DNA from 2 places in the Paenibacillus sp. JNUCC 34 genome. Region 1 is predicted to be linked to the other one. Evidence: a T-box and tRNA genes for the amino acid it is inferred to sense, from the RefSeq annotation. Region 1 holds a T-box; the other holds one or more tRNA genes.

Region 1 (8,909 bases):
CTTGATGACGAGAAACAGGATTTCAGCAAATCCGTACAATGGACAACGAGTGATGAGAAAGTAGCAACTGTAGATGATAACAAAATCAAAGCCCAAGCTAAAGGCGAAGCGGTCTTGACCGGGAAAATCGGCAGTAAAGAAGTGGCTGAGGTTAAGGTAATCGTTAATGAGAAGGTATTGATCCTTTTGCCATCCATTGAGGAATATCAGATAGTTACAGGTAGAACTGAGGATCTCCCGAAAGTAACGGCTGTACTTGAAAACGGTGATGAGGAAGATGTAACTTCATCCGTTGAATGGTCGGTAACGGGTACTGTTGGTGTTATCAAGGATGGCCGGATTAAGGGACTGACTAAAGGCTCTACAGTTCTTAAAGGAACTTATTTAAATCAAAGTATCAAGATCCCTGTACTTGTGGAACAGGAGATTGTTAAGATCATCGTAGACCCTGAAACGGTTGAACTAAATATTAAGAAATCTAAATCTATTAAAGCAACAGGATACTATGCGAATGGAAAAACCGTTGCACTGTCGACTAAAATGAATTGGGTTTCATCGAATCCAAAAGTAGTAACGACAAGCCGTTCTTCTGTTAAAGCAGTCGGAGAAGGGACAGCAACTGTTAGTGGTTCGTATCAAGGTATTCCGGTTAGTGTAAAAGTGAATGTGGTGCCGAAACTGACAAAATTAACTGCCAGTGAGAAGAAGCTGAGCTTGGCTCCAGGTGCTGTCAAAACCGTATCGTTAACGGCTGAATATGACACCGGTAAGACAAGCAGCGTAACAGGCAGTGCAAAATGGTCTAGCAGCAACACGTCTGTTGCTAAAGTGACTGATGGCAAAATCGAAGCGGTGTCTAAAGGATCCGCACGTATTAAAGCTACGTTTGGTACCAAAACTGTGACTGTTACGGTTTCTGTGAAATAACTTAAAAGAGCCGCTTCCGGATTGAAGGAAACGGCTCTTTTTCATATAAATGTTAGCCATTAGGCTTAAACGCTTTAACAACTGAGGAAGAATTGGGTCAATTTTCAGTAAGAAGATGCCGACTGATGCGATCAAGGTTGCGCCAAGCTTGATTCGCCGCTGGGATTTTGGGAACAGCTTGGAACTCTGCACGGAGAGATAAGTCAATGGCTGATCATGATGGCCGAAAGTGGGATGAAAATCAAAGTGAAGATTGTTATATTTGGTGTTGACCTACCGGTAAGATACAAGATACCGGTAGGTTTTTTGTTGCGATTAAACTTTAGTAATTACAAAAGACTCCTAAAAGTAAAATTTATTACTCTAAAAAGAAATAAATATTGACTATTAGGGTAATTTAAATTACTTTATAAAGTAATGAAATGTACATTCATTTTTTACCAGGTCTACTACAAAATCATGTGAGGAGTGCGGTTATGTCAAATATTTATTTTCTAAAGCCAGAGCTAGATACACTTCACGGTTTTTTTAGCAAAGATTTGGAACCTGCACTGAAGATTGACTCTGGAGATACGGTTGTGTTTCAGACACTGGATGCCGGGTGGGGCTTGGAGAATCGTTCAGCACCGGGAGAACCCAGAAGAAAGTTCACCGAGAGAAAAGAAAGCCGGGAATGCAAGCAGTTTGGTCATGCATTGGTTGGGCCGATCTATATTGAGCAAGCAAAACAGGGTCAAACCTTAGAAATTGTAATCAATGAAATAGTTCCTGGAAAGTGGGGGTGGACTTCGGCAGGAGGCTTTCCAAGCTATTGGAATAAGAAAATGGAGATGACAGAAGAAAAAGAAATAACAATGGATTTCGAACTGGATATTGAGCAGATGGTGGGAAGAAGCCAGTTCGGTAACTTTAAGTATAGAGTTCCTTTAAACCCCTTTATGGGAATTATGGGGATGCCGCCTAAAGACGAGGGAAAGCATACGACTTTTGTACCGCGGGCATACGGTGGGAATATGGATTGTAAAGAACTGCAAGCCGGAACTACCCTTTATTTACCGATTCCTGTAGAAGGTGGGCTTTTCTCGACGGGGGATGGTCATGCAGCGCAAGGAGACGGAGAAGTTTCCGGACCTGCACTGGAATGTCCAATGGATAAGGTTAGCTTAACCTTTCATGTTAGGGATGACATGCCGTTAACGATGCCACGAGCGAGGACAAAAAACGGATGGCTGACGATGGGGTTCCATGAAGATTTGGAGGAAGCCATGTGGATCGCTTTAAATGGAATGCTGGATCTGATGATGACGACATATAACATTTCACGTGTGGAGGCTTATGCTTATGCTTCGTTAACAGTAGACCTTCGAGTCACCCAAATCGTCAATGTATCTAAAGGAGTTCATGCCTTTTTGCCATTTCACGCACTTCGTTGATCACATGAAAATCACTTTTAACCTTGAACCAAAATGATGATAAAATGAGGAGGAAGTATTCATATGAACAATACCTATACTGAAAGTAAAGTAAATAATCAGGGTGTAACGATTCATGTTGCCGAAACAAATGCCGGATCGAAAGAGATGATACCTCTCGTAATTATTCCTGGGTTATCCGAATCCGCAGAAGATTATTTGCCGATCATGGAGCGGTTCGCACCTAGACATTGTGTCGTTATTACCCTGCGCGGCAGAGGAAAGAGTGACTCGCCTTCCAGAGGATACACGTTGGAGGATCATATTAGCGATATTCAAGCCGCAATTCAGCAGCTGCAGCTTACCGATTTTATCTTATTAGGCTACTCCAGAGGAGTCGCCTACACGCTCGGTTACGCCCTGCAAAACACGACCGTGTTAAAAGGCCTCATTATCGGTGATTATCCTGCCGTTCACACGCATTTAAGGGACGGTTGGGTGGATTTCATGGCCACGATGCCTCCTTGGAGGGGGAAAATGCTGCTGGAGAGAATGAAGCGGGAAGCTTTGGAAGCGCTGCAGAAGGAGTCCGTAAACGTTGCTTTTTGGGAGGAGCTTTCTCGGGTAACTTGCCCAACCCTCATTATTCAGGCGGGTAAAGATTCTCCGCTGTCAGCTGAAGCGATGCAGATGTATAAAGAGCAATTGCCTGAGGCCGAGATTGTTGTCTTTGACGGATTCGATCATAATCTCTTTGAGCCGAGTCCAGAGACCTTTATTGAAACGGTTGATGATTTTATGAGAAAAGTGGATCAATCAAGCAAAAGAGAGTAAGTTGAAGAAAAGGAAGGGAACGACTTCATGGATCAAATGAAACTAAAACTTAATGTTTCCTTGTTGAGACAAAGAGTACCAAACCTTACCACCGCAGCACGTTCTGTAGGATTGCGTCCAGCCACAGTTTCCAATCTATGCACCGGTAAGATCCCTGTGGGTCGAGCAGAAGTCCGGACAATTGCAGCACTAGCAGCTCTAGCGAAATGTAGTCTGGATGAGTTGATTCTCAATGGAGAAGCAGTTGATATGATTGAAACAAAAATAAAGACGCTTGATCTGTTCGCACCGTTAGCCAAAGGGGGAACCGTCGGTTTAGTAGCCCGGCCGGGGATGGGGCAGCTAGTGCTTCTCGGTGAACTGTTTCATCATTTTAAACAGGACGGGTACTTGACACTGCTGCTGAAGCCGGAAGGGAACTACCCTGAGCTGCAGGATATGCTTGATGATGTGGAAAAAGTCGCTTATTCCATAGAAGATGTGTATAGCATTACTAAAGCTGCGGGACCGGATAAAGAAATTGTTTTTGCTGCTGACCGGGAACATGTATTGACTGGTAAAATATATGATTTGCAGGAACGCCTTCAGAATGAAGGAGTCGCTAATATTACGACTTTTTTGGTAGACCTCAAAGGGGCGGTAGTGGATGAGGACATACCTTATGGACCGCTTGAAACCTTATGGGTTTTCGATGCGGATCTTGCCGCCAGACACAAGTATCCGGCTGTAAATCCGATGCACTCTACATCCTCTGTACTGGAAGGCGTTCATCTAGACCAAAATCATTTATCAGTACAACAGCGGGCCCAAAAGCTATTGCGGCGGTACCGTGAGCTGCGTGCGCTTGTCAATGTGAAGGGGCTTGCCGGGATACCTGCTTCAGAAGTGGAAACCTATCACCGGGGCGAGCGATTAGAAGCGTATCTTACCCAGCCCTTCTGCGTTGCCGAACCGTTTACCAGAACAAAAGGAGAGTCGGTCAGCCTTCAGGACACATTATCGGATGTACAAGCGATTCTAAACGGAAGTATGGATCACATTCCGGTTGAAAGCCTATATTTCATTGGGCGGCTTCCGTAAGGCCCATCATGTCTTGACATGTTCTGAAGCATCCAGTTATACTTCAACTAGTTGTATTAAAACCAATAATCAACAATATTTGAAATGAGGAGGAAGAATATATGTTCTTTTTGTCTACTGTTTTAATTCGGAGAATGGGATAGACGGGAGAAGTCTGCCCATTTATAGCTATTCCAACCGAAGAACAGTAGATCGAGAACGTCATTCTTCCTTGTCTTTACAGTGATATATTGTAATGGGTAGGGTGTGTTCACCTTACCCATTTTTTGTTATATCTAAATTGAATATCGTTCTTTCCTATTGCTCTTCCGGTTGGCTTCAGAATTGAAACCTAAGGAGAGAGTAAGGATGAGTATTGTAAACGTAGAACAACTTAAGCATACGTATGGAGATAAACAACTTTTTAACGGACTGGATTTCCGTCTGCTGCAAGGAGAACACGCAGGATTGGTCGGAAGCAACGGAGCTGGCAAATCAACCTTGCTCCGCATGTTAACTGAAGAGGTCATTCCGGATTCCGGTTCGGTTACCTGGCTACCGGGAGTGAAGGTTGGTTTCCTCCAGCAGCATCTAGATTTGAAAGCCGGAACAACGGTGTTGGAAGCATTACAGGATGTGTTCCGTCATTTGTACGATCAGGAACGCAAAATGCTTGAACTGGCAGAGCAAATGTCTTCTGCTTCAGAGGGTATGGAATCACTATTAATGCAGTATGGAAAAATTCAGAACAGCCTCGAGCACAGTGGTTTCTACCATCTGGATGTACAAATTCAAGAGGTTGCAGCTGGACTCGGCATACTGGATATCGGGATAGACCGTGATGTTAGTGAATTGAGCGGAGGTCAGCGCACTAAGCTATTGCTAGGAAAGCTTTTACTTGATCAGCCGGACGTGTTGCTGCTGGATGAGCCGACGAACTACTTGGATGATGTGCATATTGAGTGGTTAACTTCATATCTGAAACGTTATGAATCAGCTTATATGGTTGTGTCCCATGATGAGAAGTTCATGAACGAGGTAACTAACACGATTTTTCATTTGGAGCATCAGAGTATCAAGCGATATACCGGAAACTATATCGCTTTTAAAAATCGATATGAGCTAAGTCGCAATCAATCGCAAGAAGCCTATGTTCGGCAGCAAAAGGAAATTGGAAGGCTTGAAAGTTTTGTTCAGAAAAACCGAAACCGTAATGCCAAACAGGCGAAGAGCAGAGAAAAAATGCTGGACAAAATTCAGCGCATCGAGATCCAGAAAACAGCACCTAAACCCCGCTTTAAGTTTACAGTGAACAAAGAACCTGTTAACAAGATTATTGAGACGAAACATCTTCAGGTTGGTTATACCCACCCGCTGTTTAGTCCAAAAGATCTTATAATTAAGCAGGGGGAGAAGATCGCAATAACCGGTCATAACGGAATCGGAAAATCAACCATGCTAAAAACATTGCTTGGTAATATTGCGCCACTCAGCGGTTCTTTACTGATGGGCGATGGTGTTCATGCTGCTTATTATGCGCAGGAACATATAGCTTCTCAGGAGACACCGCTTGAACATTTATGGAGCTACCGACCTGACCTCACGCAAAAAGAAATCAGGCAGACGCTGGCAAGTGCCGGTTTGACGGATAAACATATCCGTCGTTCAATATCGATGCTGAGCGGTGGTGAACAGGCAAAGGTGCGTTTAAGCAAGCTGATGATCACACCGGGTAATGTACTTGTGCTTGATGAACCGACCAACCATCTTGACGTTAACGCCAAAGAGTCACTGAAAGATGCTTTATCCAAATATCCCGGTACGATTGTGCTTGTCTCGCACGAGCCTGATTTTTATCTGGACTGGGTAACGCAGGTGTGGTCCGTACAGGATTGGTGTTAATTTCGCTCAACCACGTGACAAAGCTACGAAAAGTGATAAATGGGCGGGAATTCGCTAAGAATAAGGTTGACATCGTTCAAGGTTATCCTTATGATAACCATTAACTTGAATATTTTATGAAAAAGCAATGAAGAGAAAGAGTACCATGGTGATATCTTTGAACAGAGAGCTCCGGTAGCTGAAAAGGAGTAAAGAAGATCTGTGGGAATATGGTCTCTGAGCTGCGCATCGAACCCCGATTGGGATGTAGGCTGCGCCGGAACCCGCTTCCGTTACTGAGCTAGGGTATACTCGCGTATTTACGCGCCGTACCTGAAGAGGTGAATGCCGCAAGGCATTTATAAAATTGGGTGGTACCACGTGAGCACAGCTCTCGTCCCTTTGGGATGAGGGCTTTTTTTGTTGTCAAAAATTAAGGAGGGATCAAGATGGCAAATATTTTTATTGGTGGTGCATGGCCGTATGCGAACGGATCGTTGCACCTCGGGAGGCTTTCAAGTTTATTGCCGGGTGATGTACTGGCACGCTATTTTCGCGCAAAAGGTGAGAAAGTACTATATGTTTCGGGCAGTGATTGTCATGGTACACCTGTGGCGGTTCAGGCTGATAAAGAAGGTATATCACCTTCGGATTATGCAGGCAGGTACCATGATGAATTTCTGAAATGTTTATTGCGAGACCGATGGGAGGTTTTTGCCGGATCGTTATGTAGAAGGAACTTGTCCTGTGTGCGGACAGCGGGCGCGAGGAGATCAGTGTGATTATTGCTCGACCTTGCTAGACCCTTCCGATTTGAGTGAGAGAAAGTGCAAATTATGCGGATCTACTCCGGTAGAGCGGCCAACTGAACATTACTATATTGCTTTATCCCGATTCCAGACGGAATTGGAGGAGTATGCGGTTCATGCACAAGGATGGAGAGAGAACGCAAAGCAATTGACCAAAAGATATTTGGAGGAGGGGCTTCAAGACCGTGCAGCGACAAGGGACTTGTCTTGGGGAGTCGATGTTCCTGTCAGTGGATTTGGGGACAAGAAAATCTATGTATGGATTGAAGCCGTTAGTGGGTACTTGTCTGCAAGCAAACAGTGGGCTGAAGAAACGGGAGGTAACTGGGAACCGTTCTGGCTTGAAGGGGAAGACAGCATTGTATCGTATTATGTACATGGCAAGGATAACGTACCTTTTCATACGTTGATATGGCCTGCGATTTTACTGGGGGCTGGTGAACTTCATCTGCCTGATCATATCATTTCCTGTGAATACATGACACTCGAAGGAAAGAAATTTTCTACCAGTCGGAATTGGGCGGTATGGGTTCCGGATTTACTGAGCCGGTATGATCCGGATACGATTCGTTATTTTCTCATTGCAAACGGACCTGAAAAGCGGGATACCGACTTCTCATGGAGGGAGTTCATTCACAGTCACAATGGTGAGCTGCTCGGAGCTTACGGTAATTTGGTGAACCGAACCTTGGCTTTTATTGTAAAATCTTTCGACGGAGAAGTTCCGCAAGGGGAATTGTCGGAAGAATGGCGAATTACGATAGAGGAACTGTATTTGAAATCCGGGCACTTATTGAAGACGGAAAGCTTAAAGAAGCACTGGAGTATATTTTTGCTGGTGTTCGCAAGGCCAATAAATATTTTGATGAACAAAAGCCGTGGATTCAAATAAAAGACCAACGGGAGGCATGTGAACAAACGTTATTTACTTGTGTGCAGATCATTGCCAATCTGTCGCAGCTGCTTCATCCATTCATCCCTTTTTCATGTGAGAAGGTGAGAAGGTTCTTGAACTTGGCGCAGCCGTCCTGGCAGACGATAAATGTACCCGCACAGCAGAGTATTATCAATCTAGAATTACTGTTTGAGCGCATTGATGTCAGTCAGATCGAGGAGGAAACCAACCTGTTGAATAAACAGCTTCTGGATTCTAATTAGAAAAAAGCGTGCTATGCTCATTGGTAGTTCAATGGGCATAGGAGAGATTTTGGTTGAAAGCCATATTCTGCTATAATATTTCATGCATACATTTTTGCGAAAATTATTGTTTGGGGGCTGCTGTGCTGATTAAGATGAATAAGTTTTATAAAATATGTATTGGTGTCATATTGGTATTGGTTATTATCTATTTGGGTTCACTTGTGAGTTTTATTTTCAAGCCGATTATTGCATTATTCAGCCTGCTCATCATTGTTCCAGTCTTGATGGCGGGGTTTTTCTATTATTTACTCCGACCATTAGTGGATTTCTTGGAAAAGCGAAAGCTGAATCGCTCATTAGCTGTGTTGCTTATTTATGTTGTAATCGCCATTATGATTGTAGCATTCATTTGGGGGGTATGGCCTTCGTTAAGCAAACAGGTCATTGCTCTGCAGGAGAACGCACCAAGTCTGTTCGTAGCACTGGCCAAAGAGTTGGAACAGCTGAAGAACACCACGTTTCTTTCAAATTTTTTCCCGGAAGATACCAACAGACTTGACCAAGTTACAGAGTATTTGAATAAAGGTTTTTCATTCCTAACGAATTATATGTCAAGCTTGTTTTCTTTCTTCTCGAATTTTGCTATTATTTTGTTCACCTTTCCCATCTTCCTGTTCTATATGCTTAAAGAGGGAGGGAAGTTTGGTCAGCAAATCGTAAGCTTCCTACCGAAACGTTTTCGTAAAGAAGGCACTGAGACGATGAACGACATCGACAAGGTACTCAGTAGCTTTATTGTAGGAAGAGTTTTAGTTAATGTGGCGCTTGGTGTTCTGATGTATATTGG
Region 2 (8,909 bases), 1.7 Mb from region 1:
TTTGAAAAACGCACACAACGGCGATATCGTGCTCATGCATGATTTTGTGTCAAACAGTACGCAGACCTTAGAGGCGCTGAAAATTATTTTGCCTGAGCTGAAAAAAAGAGGTTATTCCTTTGTCACAATCTCTGAACTTCTTTCATACAGGGAGCATACAGAAAACCACATGGAAGTAAATCATTAGACATCAAAAAAGCCTATGTATCTTATCGGTACATAGACTTTTTTATATTTTCCATCCATTAAGCCGTAGAAGGTTCCGAATCCTTAGACCCGCTCTGAGACTTATTCAAGAGAACAATTCCGATAATGATAAGAACCAGGGCAATCCCTTTCATCAGAGACAAATGCTCCTGAAATAGTAGCACCCCAATGATGGCTGTGAGCGCGGTACCGATCCCTGACCAAGTTGCATAGGCGGAAGATAACGAAATACTTTTCAGGGCAAAAGACAGACACATGAACGACCCAAGGTATCCTGCTGCAACACCTATGGAAGGCCACAGCTCTGTAAATCCTTCTGAAAGCTTCAACATGGTTGAGCCGAAAGCCTCCAATATAATTGCAAAACCCAAGTACACAGCACCCATCCCCCGTGTTCCTCCTTTACTAAGATAAATTAAGCATCACGATGCCGATTATAAGAATAGCGATCCCGAGTATCCCCTGCCGATTCACTTTTTCTTTAAACAAATACACCCCGATAATGACAGTTAGTATCGTCCCCACGCCACTCCATGTTGCATAAGAAAGCCCTAGTGGAAGAGCCTGCAAAGCCTTGGACAGCATGTAAAAAGCTGCGGCATAACCCAAAACCACGCCAATAATCGGGGTGATTTTCGTAAATCCGTTGGATAGCTTCAGCATCGTTGAGCCAAACACTTCCAATAATATAGCTGCTGCCAAAAAAAGATAAAAGACCACCTATTGAACCTCCTTGATTTGTTGAAGAATATAAGCAATAATCCGTCTCTGCTCTTCCTCTTTTAGCTGACCGATTCCGAACATTTTGGAATACCAAAGACCATCACAGGCCAATCTCAATGACAGCCCCAGCTCGAAAGGAATCCCCTCTTTCACCACTTCCTCTGTAAATCGGGTGCATTCCTCGTTCCACTGCTCCAGCACGGCCGTATGGTTAGCGGAAGCTGCCAGCACACTTGCGTCTATACCTAAAAATTCAGACTGAAACAGATCATTCAAGGTAGCCTCTGTGTAAGCCTCTACGTAATTTTTGCCTAGACTCATCTCTTCCCTTATTCGATCCCTGAAACGTTCAATCGTATATAGGTTCAACCCACTAATAAGCTCTTCTTTATTAGGGAAGTGGTACAATAAACCGCCTTTGCTGACACCCGCTTCGTTTGCTACGGCTTCCAATGTAAGCGAGGTTATTCCCCGGGTAATGATAATTTTGGATGCTGCCTCCATAAGCTTTTGTTTTGTAGACATAAACACCCTCCTTTTACTATACCGTCTGGACGGTTTAGGTTACTATTATAACATTTGCTTCGTTAAATTTCATACATTTTTTTAATTTGATTTTCCGGATGACTATTGATGAATATTTCACAGATTGTGAAAATCCTTTTTCACTAAGGATAACCATACTTTTGCCGATAATATGTTATGGGGAGGTGTCAAATGGACATTGCAGCATTATCTATATCCATGAGCCAGGCTTCATTGTCTCAAGCTGTCGGTCTTAGAGTATTGAGCATGGCAAAAAACCAGGCTAACATTCAGGGTCAGGGCCTAGTGCAAATGATGGAGAAAAGTGTAGATCCAAACCTGGGGCAAAAATTGGACATCTCTGTATAAAGAAAACCGTCTATCGACGTATTTCCTAAGAAGACAGACCGCTTTAGCAGAGGTTTTTCTTGCGATATAGGGAAGCAGACTCCAAGAAGTTGATAATCTCTTATATCTTAAACAAGCCCGTAGGATTTAATCTGCGGGACTTTTTTATCAAGCCATGAAAAGCCATGCCCTGAGTGTCAAAAGTAATTCATCCAAAGAAAAAAGGCAGCCACTATGGACCGCCCCCGAATAATTAATTAAATAATTCGTTCCTCTGTCTCTCTTGCCAGCATCCATTTGCCGTTAATCAACTGCCAGTTCTCAATCGTAAACAGTCTTGCTAACACATTCCCATCTTTTTCAATCAACAGTTCATAAAACACCGCAGCATGATTCGCATCCTTTAGCCGGATAACTCTGTTTTCAAATTTCTTCTTTGCCCCTAAAAGTTGGTTCACAGACTGCTCCATACCACTTATAGCTTCATCCCGGTTGAACATCGCTGGCTTGTCTTGAGCCCCATTGAAAAATGCAACATAGTAGTCTTCTGTCATTCTTTCCAACGAAGAGGTATCACCTGATTCCATTGCTGCATTCCAATCATTGATGAATTCATCGTGCATTTTAGTGAAATTCATTAATTGACTTTCCAACAGTTCAACCACTGATTAACCAGCCCCTTACCTTCTTTTCAATATGTAACAAAAAAGACTATTCTACATATCCTTGCAAATCCCCTTCCTTATTCAGGAAGATGGAGAAGCACTGACGAACTGGATAACTCCGATAATAGTCAATAGAAGGAAGATGGTTACAATAAATCCAATAATAAACTTCAGCGTTGTGGAGCTTTTCGATGTTCGATACAATTGTTTTTCAACCCTGTTTAATCGCTCCTTAAGTTCTTGTATTTCTTTTTCCTTATCCATGGTTAACCTCCCATTGATCATGAACTTGGAACATTCTACCTCTATAGTATAACAATAGTCGAAAACAGTACATCTTGTGTCCAAATTACGCGGAATAACTCTTCTTACTGTTTCTCCAACGATCCCGTTGTTCTGTAAACAGCAAAAAACCCTTGCTACGCAAGGGTTTTCGTAAAGTGGGCCCTGAGGGACTCGAACCCCCGACCAGTCGGTTATGAGCCGACCGCTCTAACCAACTGAGCTAAGGGCCCTGATCACATACAAATTCATATAAGGACAAATCCATTAAATAAATTGGTTGCGGGGGCAGGATTTGAACCTACGACCTTCGGGTTATGAGCCCGACGAGCTACCGAACTGCTCCACCCCGCGTCATTAGATGTCTTTAACAGCGACAAGAATAAATATACAGCATCTAGTACAGTGAAGTCAAGTATTAATTTTAGAATTATAAATTCCAGAATTTTTTACGGGATATACCTCACTCCATATCGTCCTTTTCTGGAACGGTACACTTCTACAACCTGGGGATCCCCATAACCAAACAGCCAAGCGTCCTGTTCCAATCGTTTGGCAAAACATCCGGCTTGAAATTTAGTTGTATACAGCTTACCGTAATAAACCCAGTTCATGACGTAACGCTCCTTATCTGCATTCATTTTCATCCGATGCTTATTATACCCAGCAGTCCTAGAATCATTCCAATAACATTCGCCTGATTTACACGTGATTAACTCTCCAGCACTCATAAAACAAAGGGTCTCCCAGCTGCCATTTATACGGCTTTTAGGACACCCTTCTAAATGAATTACGATACATCAGTCGATACTTGCGTTATCGTTGCCCTTCTCAATGATTCCATGATACAAAATAATCATTAGCTGATCGCCAACCGCGTTCAAGCTGCCCAGTCCGTCGTACCATTCAGATCTCGCTGTAAATTCCTTGATAAAGGTTAGGAAGGCGACCAGTAGATGTGGCGAGATGTCCTTCCGGATTTGTCCCAGCTGCTGCCCCTTGAAAATCATCATTTCAAACTCCGGAATGATCTTTTCTCGGTTGAACGCCATCAGCTTCTCCATTTGATCCGGAAACTTAACGAGATCCGATATAAATTGCTGCGTTACATTAAGAGAAAAGTTTTCCTTCTCTTCATAAAATAAAGTCAGAGCTTCGAGCGGGTCCTTTGCTTTGTCCATGAGCTCCCGGTAAAGAGTCCAAGACTCCTCAATTAGGCTGTCAACCACGTGATCCAAAAGCCCTTCCTTACTCTGATAATAATTGTATATGGTCATTTTGGAGACGGGCACCGCCTCCGCAATCTGCTCCATACTCGTTTGCAAAATACCTTGCTCTAAAAACAATCGTTTTCCCGTCTCCAGTATTGCGTTCTTTTTAGCGTTCATGGTTTTAGCTCAAGTCCCTCCTCTTCAAAATAAGCAGGGCTACCGCTGTTCCAGTCGCATACAGCCCTAACATAACGAGCCATGCTGCCGTTGGTATCCCTCCACCCTTGACTACTTCAAATGCATCAAACAAACGGTACGGAGAGACAACGGACAGCTTCTCCATCATCTCACTGCTACCCGATAAAAGATTTAGCAGAAATGCCAGCACTGCAATGCCAGCACCAGCTGAAGCAGCGCCAAAAGATACCCAGGACGTGAGACCATATCCAATGCCCATAAGAGACAAAACAAGCAAATATCCCGCCAATAGAAGACGCAGCATATCTCCCAGATGTTCCAATTGCCCCGATGACTGAGAAAGCAGAAGAAGAAGGAGCGTGCTTAATGCGTACACTAGGGTCATATGCAGCCAGTGAGCTGCCGCTTTGGACCAGAAAATCGTAGAGCGGCTGTAAGGCAGGGCAAATAAATACTCGTAAGTCCCCCGCTCCCGTTCCTTAGCAATACTTCCCGCAGCCCAAGCTGCAGCAAATGAACTTACCATCACCATAAAATAAGGAAACACCTGTGTAGCCAAAAAACCATCAAAGGTTTGAAGGGTTTCAACCTGAATACCGAAAGCTTTAAGCAGACCCTCCGGCAATCCTTGAATCAACTTCTCCATATCCGGATTGTTGATATACATTTCCGCTTTACCTAACAGCAATACAATAAAGACTAAGGTTATAGACAAACAGATATAAAATCCGCGTCGGTTTTGTCGGAGTTCAAGAGAAATAAGATTCCATTTCATCGTCTTCCCTCTTTCTCTTCATCAGATCGGTAATCATCCATAAACAATTCTTCTATGGTTGGCCGGCGTATCGTAAGATCCGCAATAGGAAGCTGCGATAATTTGCCCAAGGCAGCCTGAAGCGACTGTCCTGTTTGGAGCAAATGATGGATGCCGTCAAATGTGACAAGGGGATCGAGCTCACGTAATCCATATGCCTCTATCTGGTTTCCAGGCATTTCGAATTGAATAGAAACCTTATGAGTTCGACCATTCGATAGATCATCCAATCGGGATACACGAAGGAGCTGCCCTTCACGGATAAACGCCACACGTTCACAGAGCTTCTCTACTTCAGAGAGAACATGGGTCGAGAAAAAAATCGTCATGCCTTCTTTTTGGTTCAATTCCGTAAGTAGCGCAAACAGTTCACGCTGAACCAATGGATCCAGGCCCGAAGTCGGCTCATCCAAAATCAGCAGCTCAGGCCGATGCAGCAGGGCCATAATAAGGCCAAGCTTTTTCCGGTTTCCAAGGGAATACGATTTAACCTTTTGCCCCGGGTTCCATTGAAGTCTTTCTGCATATTCCAGAGCTGATGTATTCTCCAGTTTTAGACCATATGCCCTAGCTGTCAGCTCCAATGCCTGTTTACCGCTCATATTCGGATAAGATATGATCTCGGAAGGCAAGTATCCGATTCGTCTGCGCAGCTCAGGCTTCTCCTTGTCAAGAACAGTACCAAGCACCTTCATTGTCCCCTTCGTCGGATACAATAGCTGCATGATCATTCGAATGGTTGTAGACTTTCCAGCTCCATTTGGTCCAATAAACCCAAATACCTCACCCTGCTTCACTTCCATGTTTAGATCGGTAACACCGCGCTTAGAACCGTACATTTTGCTAATCCCAACAGCTTCAACAGCTAACATAGGCACACACCCTTTTTATACTGTTAGTTTGTTCATAGTACATATTGTTGATCTGAAAAACGTATCTGTCAAGATTATATTTTACTCCAATATCTATTTAAGACCGGACTTGGTGGTTGTTTTTCTTGCGAGATAAGGATGCACTTTAAACCGATGTTTATACTTTCTTATCTCTTCAAAAAAAAGCTGCTGCCCCGTCATTTGACGAAAGGCAGCAGCCTAGAACAATATTGCTATTATTTTGTTTCACCGTATGCAGCTGGATTGGCTCTAAACGATTGAAGCAGCTCCAAATCTTCCTTTTGAATCCGGCCTTCACTCAGTGCCACTTCCGTTAATGCAGTATAGTTAGACAAGCTTTGCAACGAGATGCCTGCTTCGGAGAAAGCCTGTACTGCTTTATCCATCTGGTAGCTGAATATTGCGAGCACCGCCAGTGCCTCCGCTCCTGCAGCCTGCACCGCCTTAGCGGCCTTGAGCGAGCTGCCCCCGGTAGAAATCAGATCCTCTATAACGACGACCTTCTGTCCCGGTTTAATGTGACCTTCGATCATATTTTCCTTGCCGTGACCTTTCGCTTTGTCACGGATATACGCCATTGGAAGGTTCAGCTTCTGGGATACCCAGGCTGCATGCGGAATTCCGGCTGTAGCCGTACCTGCAATCACCTCAGCATCCGGGTACTGTTCACGAATGATGGAAGCGAACGATTCTGCAATATAGTCACGAATTTCCGGGTATGACATCGTCAACCGGTTATCACAGTATATCGGAGACTTAATCCCGGATGTCCATGTGAACGGCTGGTGCGGACGCAGGGCCACCGCTTCGATTTTTAACAGGTATGATGCGATTTGTTGTGGTATTTCGGCTAATGTACTCATGCTCCGATCATCTCCTCTATGATTTGTTCTGCAGCTTGTCTTGGATCCGGCGATGCCGTGATCGGACGGCCCACAACCAGGTAATGGCTTCCCCGTGAAATAGCTTGTCCCGGAGTCAATACGCGGGCTTGATCACCGATACCGGACCCTACCGGCCGGATTCCAGGGGTTACTGTTTTAAAATCGTGACCACATGCTGCTGAGATCGCTTCTACTTCCAGAGAAGAAGCAACAACACCGTGAAGTCCCGCTTCCTTCGCAAGCGAAGCATACCGGACGACCGACTCTTCAACAGAGCCGCTAATCCCGATTTCTTCGTTCATAACAGTCTGGTTCGTGCTAGTTAGCTGGGTCACCGCGATAATTATGGGCATGACAAGGCCCGGGGTTTCGGCCACTGCGGCCTCCGCCCCGGCTTTTGCCGCCTGCATCATGCCGACACCACCTGCAGCATGGACGTTGAACATGTCCACCCCGAGACGTGTCACACTATGCGAGCCACCTTTTACCGTATTCGGAATATCATGCATTTTCACATCCAGAAAAACCGAATAACCTCTTTCTTTCAAGCTTCTTACAAAATCCGGACCAGCTGTATAAAACAGCTGCATTCCCACCTTCATATAGCATGGAATGCCCGTAAGCTTCCGGACCAATTCGGATGCCTGTGCGGCATCCGGGTAATCCAGGGCCACCATCAGGCGGCCCGCCATTTCTTTATACCCGGCGTTCATCGTACCCCTCCCTTATTAAGTGTTATACAGGCATTGCTTCTGAGGTGAAGTTTATCGTCTCCAGCATCGTAAGAAGCTCCCGTACCGTGTCTAGGGATGTCATACAAACCACACCGTTCTCCACCGCTTCACGGCGGATCCGGAATCCGTCACGCTCCGGTGTCTTTCCTTTAGTCAGCGTGTTAAAGACGAAGTTCGCTTCACCCGTGCGGATCATGTCGAGAATGTTAGGCGTTCCTTCGGACAGCTTGTTAACCGTTGTCACGTCGAGTCCCGCTTCCTTCAAAGCCGCTGCAGTGCCACCAGTAGCGATGATTTTGTAACCTAGCTTATGGAATCCTTTCAGCAGGGCTGCTGCTTCTTCCTTGTCCTTGTCCGCCACTGTAGCAATAATCGCTCCTGTTGAAGGAATCTTCATGCCGGCACCGATCAGTCCCTTGTAAAGTGCTTTGGCATACTTCACATCGCGCCCCATAACTTCGCCTGTTGACTTCATTTCTGGACCAAGCGTAGGCTCAACGCGGCGCAGCTTCGCGAAGGAGAATACCGGCACTTTTACCGATACGTGCTCGCTTTCAGGCCACATGCCTTCCTCGTAACCGAGGTCTTTCAGTTTGATTCCTAGGATAGCCTGAGTAGCTAGGTTAGCCATCGGAATACCCGTTACCTTGCTCAAGAACGGCACTGTACGGGAAGAGCGTGGATTCACTTCAATGACGTAGACTTCATTTTTGAAGATGATGAACTGGATGTTTACAAGTCCGTAAGTTTTCAATTCTTTGGCAATTTTAATCGTAATATCCGTAATCTTTGTTTTCAGCTCATCTGTAAGGTACTGCGGCGGGTAGACTGCGATAGAGTCTCCGGAGTGAACACCAGCACGTTCCACATGCTCCATAATTCCCGGAATCAGGACTGTATCTCCATCACAGATGGCGTCTACTTCTACTTCCTTACCGAGCATATAACGGTCGATCAATACCGGATGCTCCGGATTAATCTTCACTGCTTGTTCCATGTAACTCAGCAGTTCGCTATCGGAGTACACAATTTCCATCGCGCGTCCACCAAGCACGTAAGAAGGTCTCACCAGAACCGGGTAACCCAGCATCTGTGCGGTGCCTACTGCCTCGTCCACCGTAATAACCGTTTTGCCTTTCGGCTGAGCGATGTTCAGTCGGGATAACAGTGCTTCGAATTTCTTACGGTCTTCGGCTTCATCGATGCTTTCCAGGCTTGTTCCAAGGATATTCACCCCTGATTTTCTCAGCGGTGCTGCCAGGTTAATTGCGGTTTGTCCACCAAATTGAACGATGACGCCAACCGGTTTCTCCTGCTCGATGACGTTCATGACGTCTTCGAAGAACAGCGGTTCGAAGTATAGGCGGTCCGATGTGTTAAAGTCGGTCGATACCGTTTCCGGGTTATTGTTGATAATAACCGCTT

The links. The T-box of region 1 lies ahead of metG (methionine--tRNA ligase). A T-box ahead of a tRNA ligase gene usually reads a tRNA of that ligase, here a tRNA-Met.
Region 2: it encodes a tRNA-Met, which carries the amino acid that the T-box ahead of metG (methionine--tRNA ligase) is inferred to sense. The anticodon was not compared.

The regions. Positions count from the first base shown of each region.
Region 1 is NZ_CM177770.1:2,376,065-2,384,973, forward strand. It holds gene AC2TF5_RS11250 (hypothetical protein) at 1-927, shown strand, start outside; gene AC2TF5_RS11255 (acetamidase/formamidase family protein) at 1,404-2,360, shown strand; gene AC2TF5_RS11260 (alpha/beta fold hydrolase) at 2,424-3,173, shown strand; gene AC2TF5_RS11265 (P-loop NTPase family protein) at 3,201-4,253, shown strand; gene AC2TF5_RS11270 (ABC-F family ATP-binding cassette domain-containing protein) at 4,602-6,134, shown strand; T-box leader at 6,253-6,518, shown strand; partial or broken gene metG (methionine--tRNA ligase) at 6,563-8,080, shown strand; gene AC2TF5_RS11280 (AI-2E family transporter) at 8,206-8,909, shown strand, end outside.
Region 2 is NZ_CM177770.1:4,119,554-4,128,462, forward strand. It holds gene AC2TF5_RS19360 (polysaccharide deacetylase family protein) at 1-187, shown strand, start outside; gene AC2TF5_RS19365 (DMT family transporter) at 246-593, opposite strand; gene AC2TF5_RS19370 (DMT family transporter) at 613-870, opposite strand; gene AC2TF5_RS19375 (TetR/AcrR family transcriptional regulator) at 928-1,455, opposite strand; gene AC2TF5_RS19380 (YjfB family protein) at 1,648-1,824, shown strand; gene AC2TF5_RS19385 (hypothetical protein) at 2,061-2,468, opposite strand; gene AC2TF5_RS19390 (hypothetical protein) at 2,550-2,732, opposite strand; tRNA gene AC2TF5_RS19395 (tRNA-Ile) at 2,910-2,983, opposite strand; tRNA gene AC2TF5_RS19400 (tRNA-Met) at 3,028-3,104, opposite strand; gene AC2TF5_RS19405 (hypothetical protein) at 3,200-3,364, opposite strand; gene AC2TF5_RS19410 (TetR/AcrR family transcriptional regulator) at 3,551-4,138, opposite strand; gene AC2TF5_RS19415 (DUF2705 family protein) at 4,143-4,934, opposite strand; gene AC2TF5_RS19420 (ABC transporter ATP-binding protein) at 4,931-5,845, opposite strand; gene pyrE (orotate phosphoribosyltransferase) at 6,082-6,729, opposite strand; gene pyrF (orotidine-5'-phosphate decarboxylase) at 6,726-7,463, opposite strand; gene carB (carbamoyl-phosphate synthase large subunit) at 7,486-8,909, opposite strand, start outside.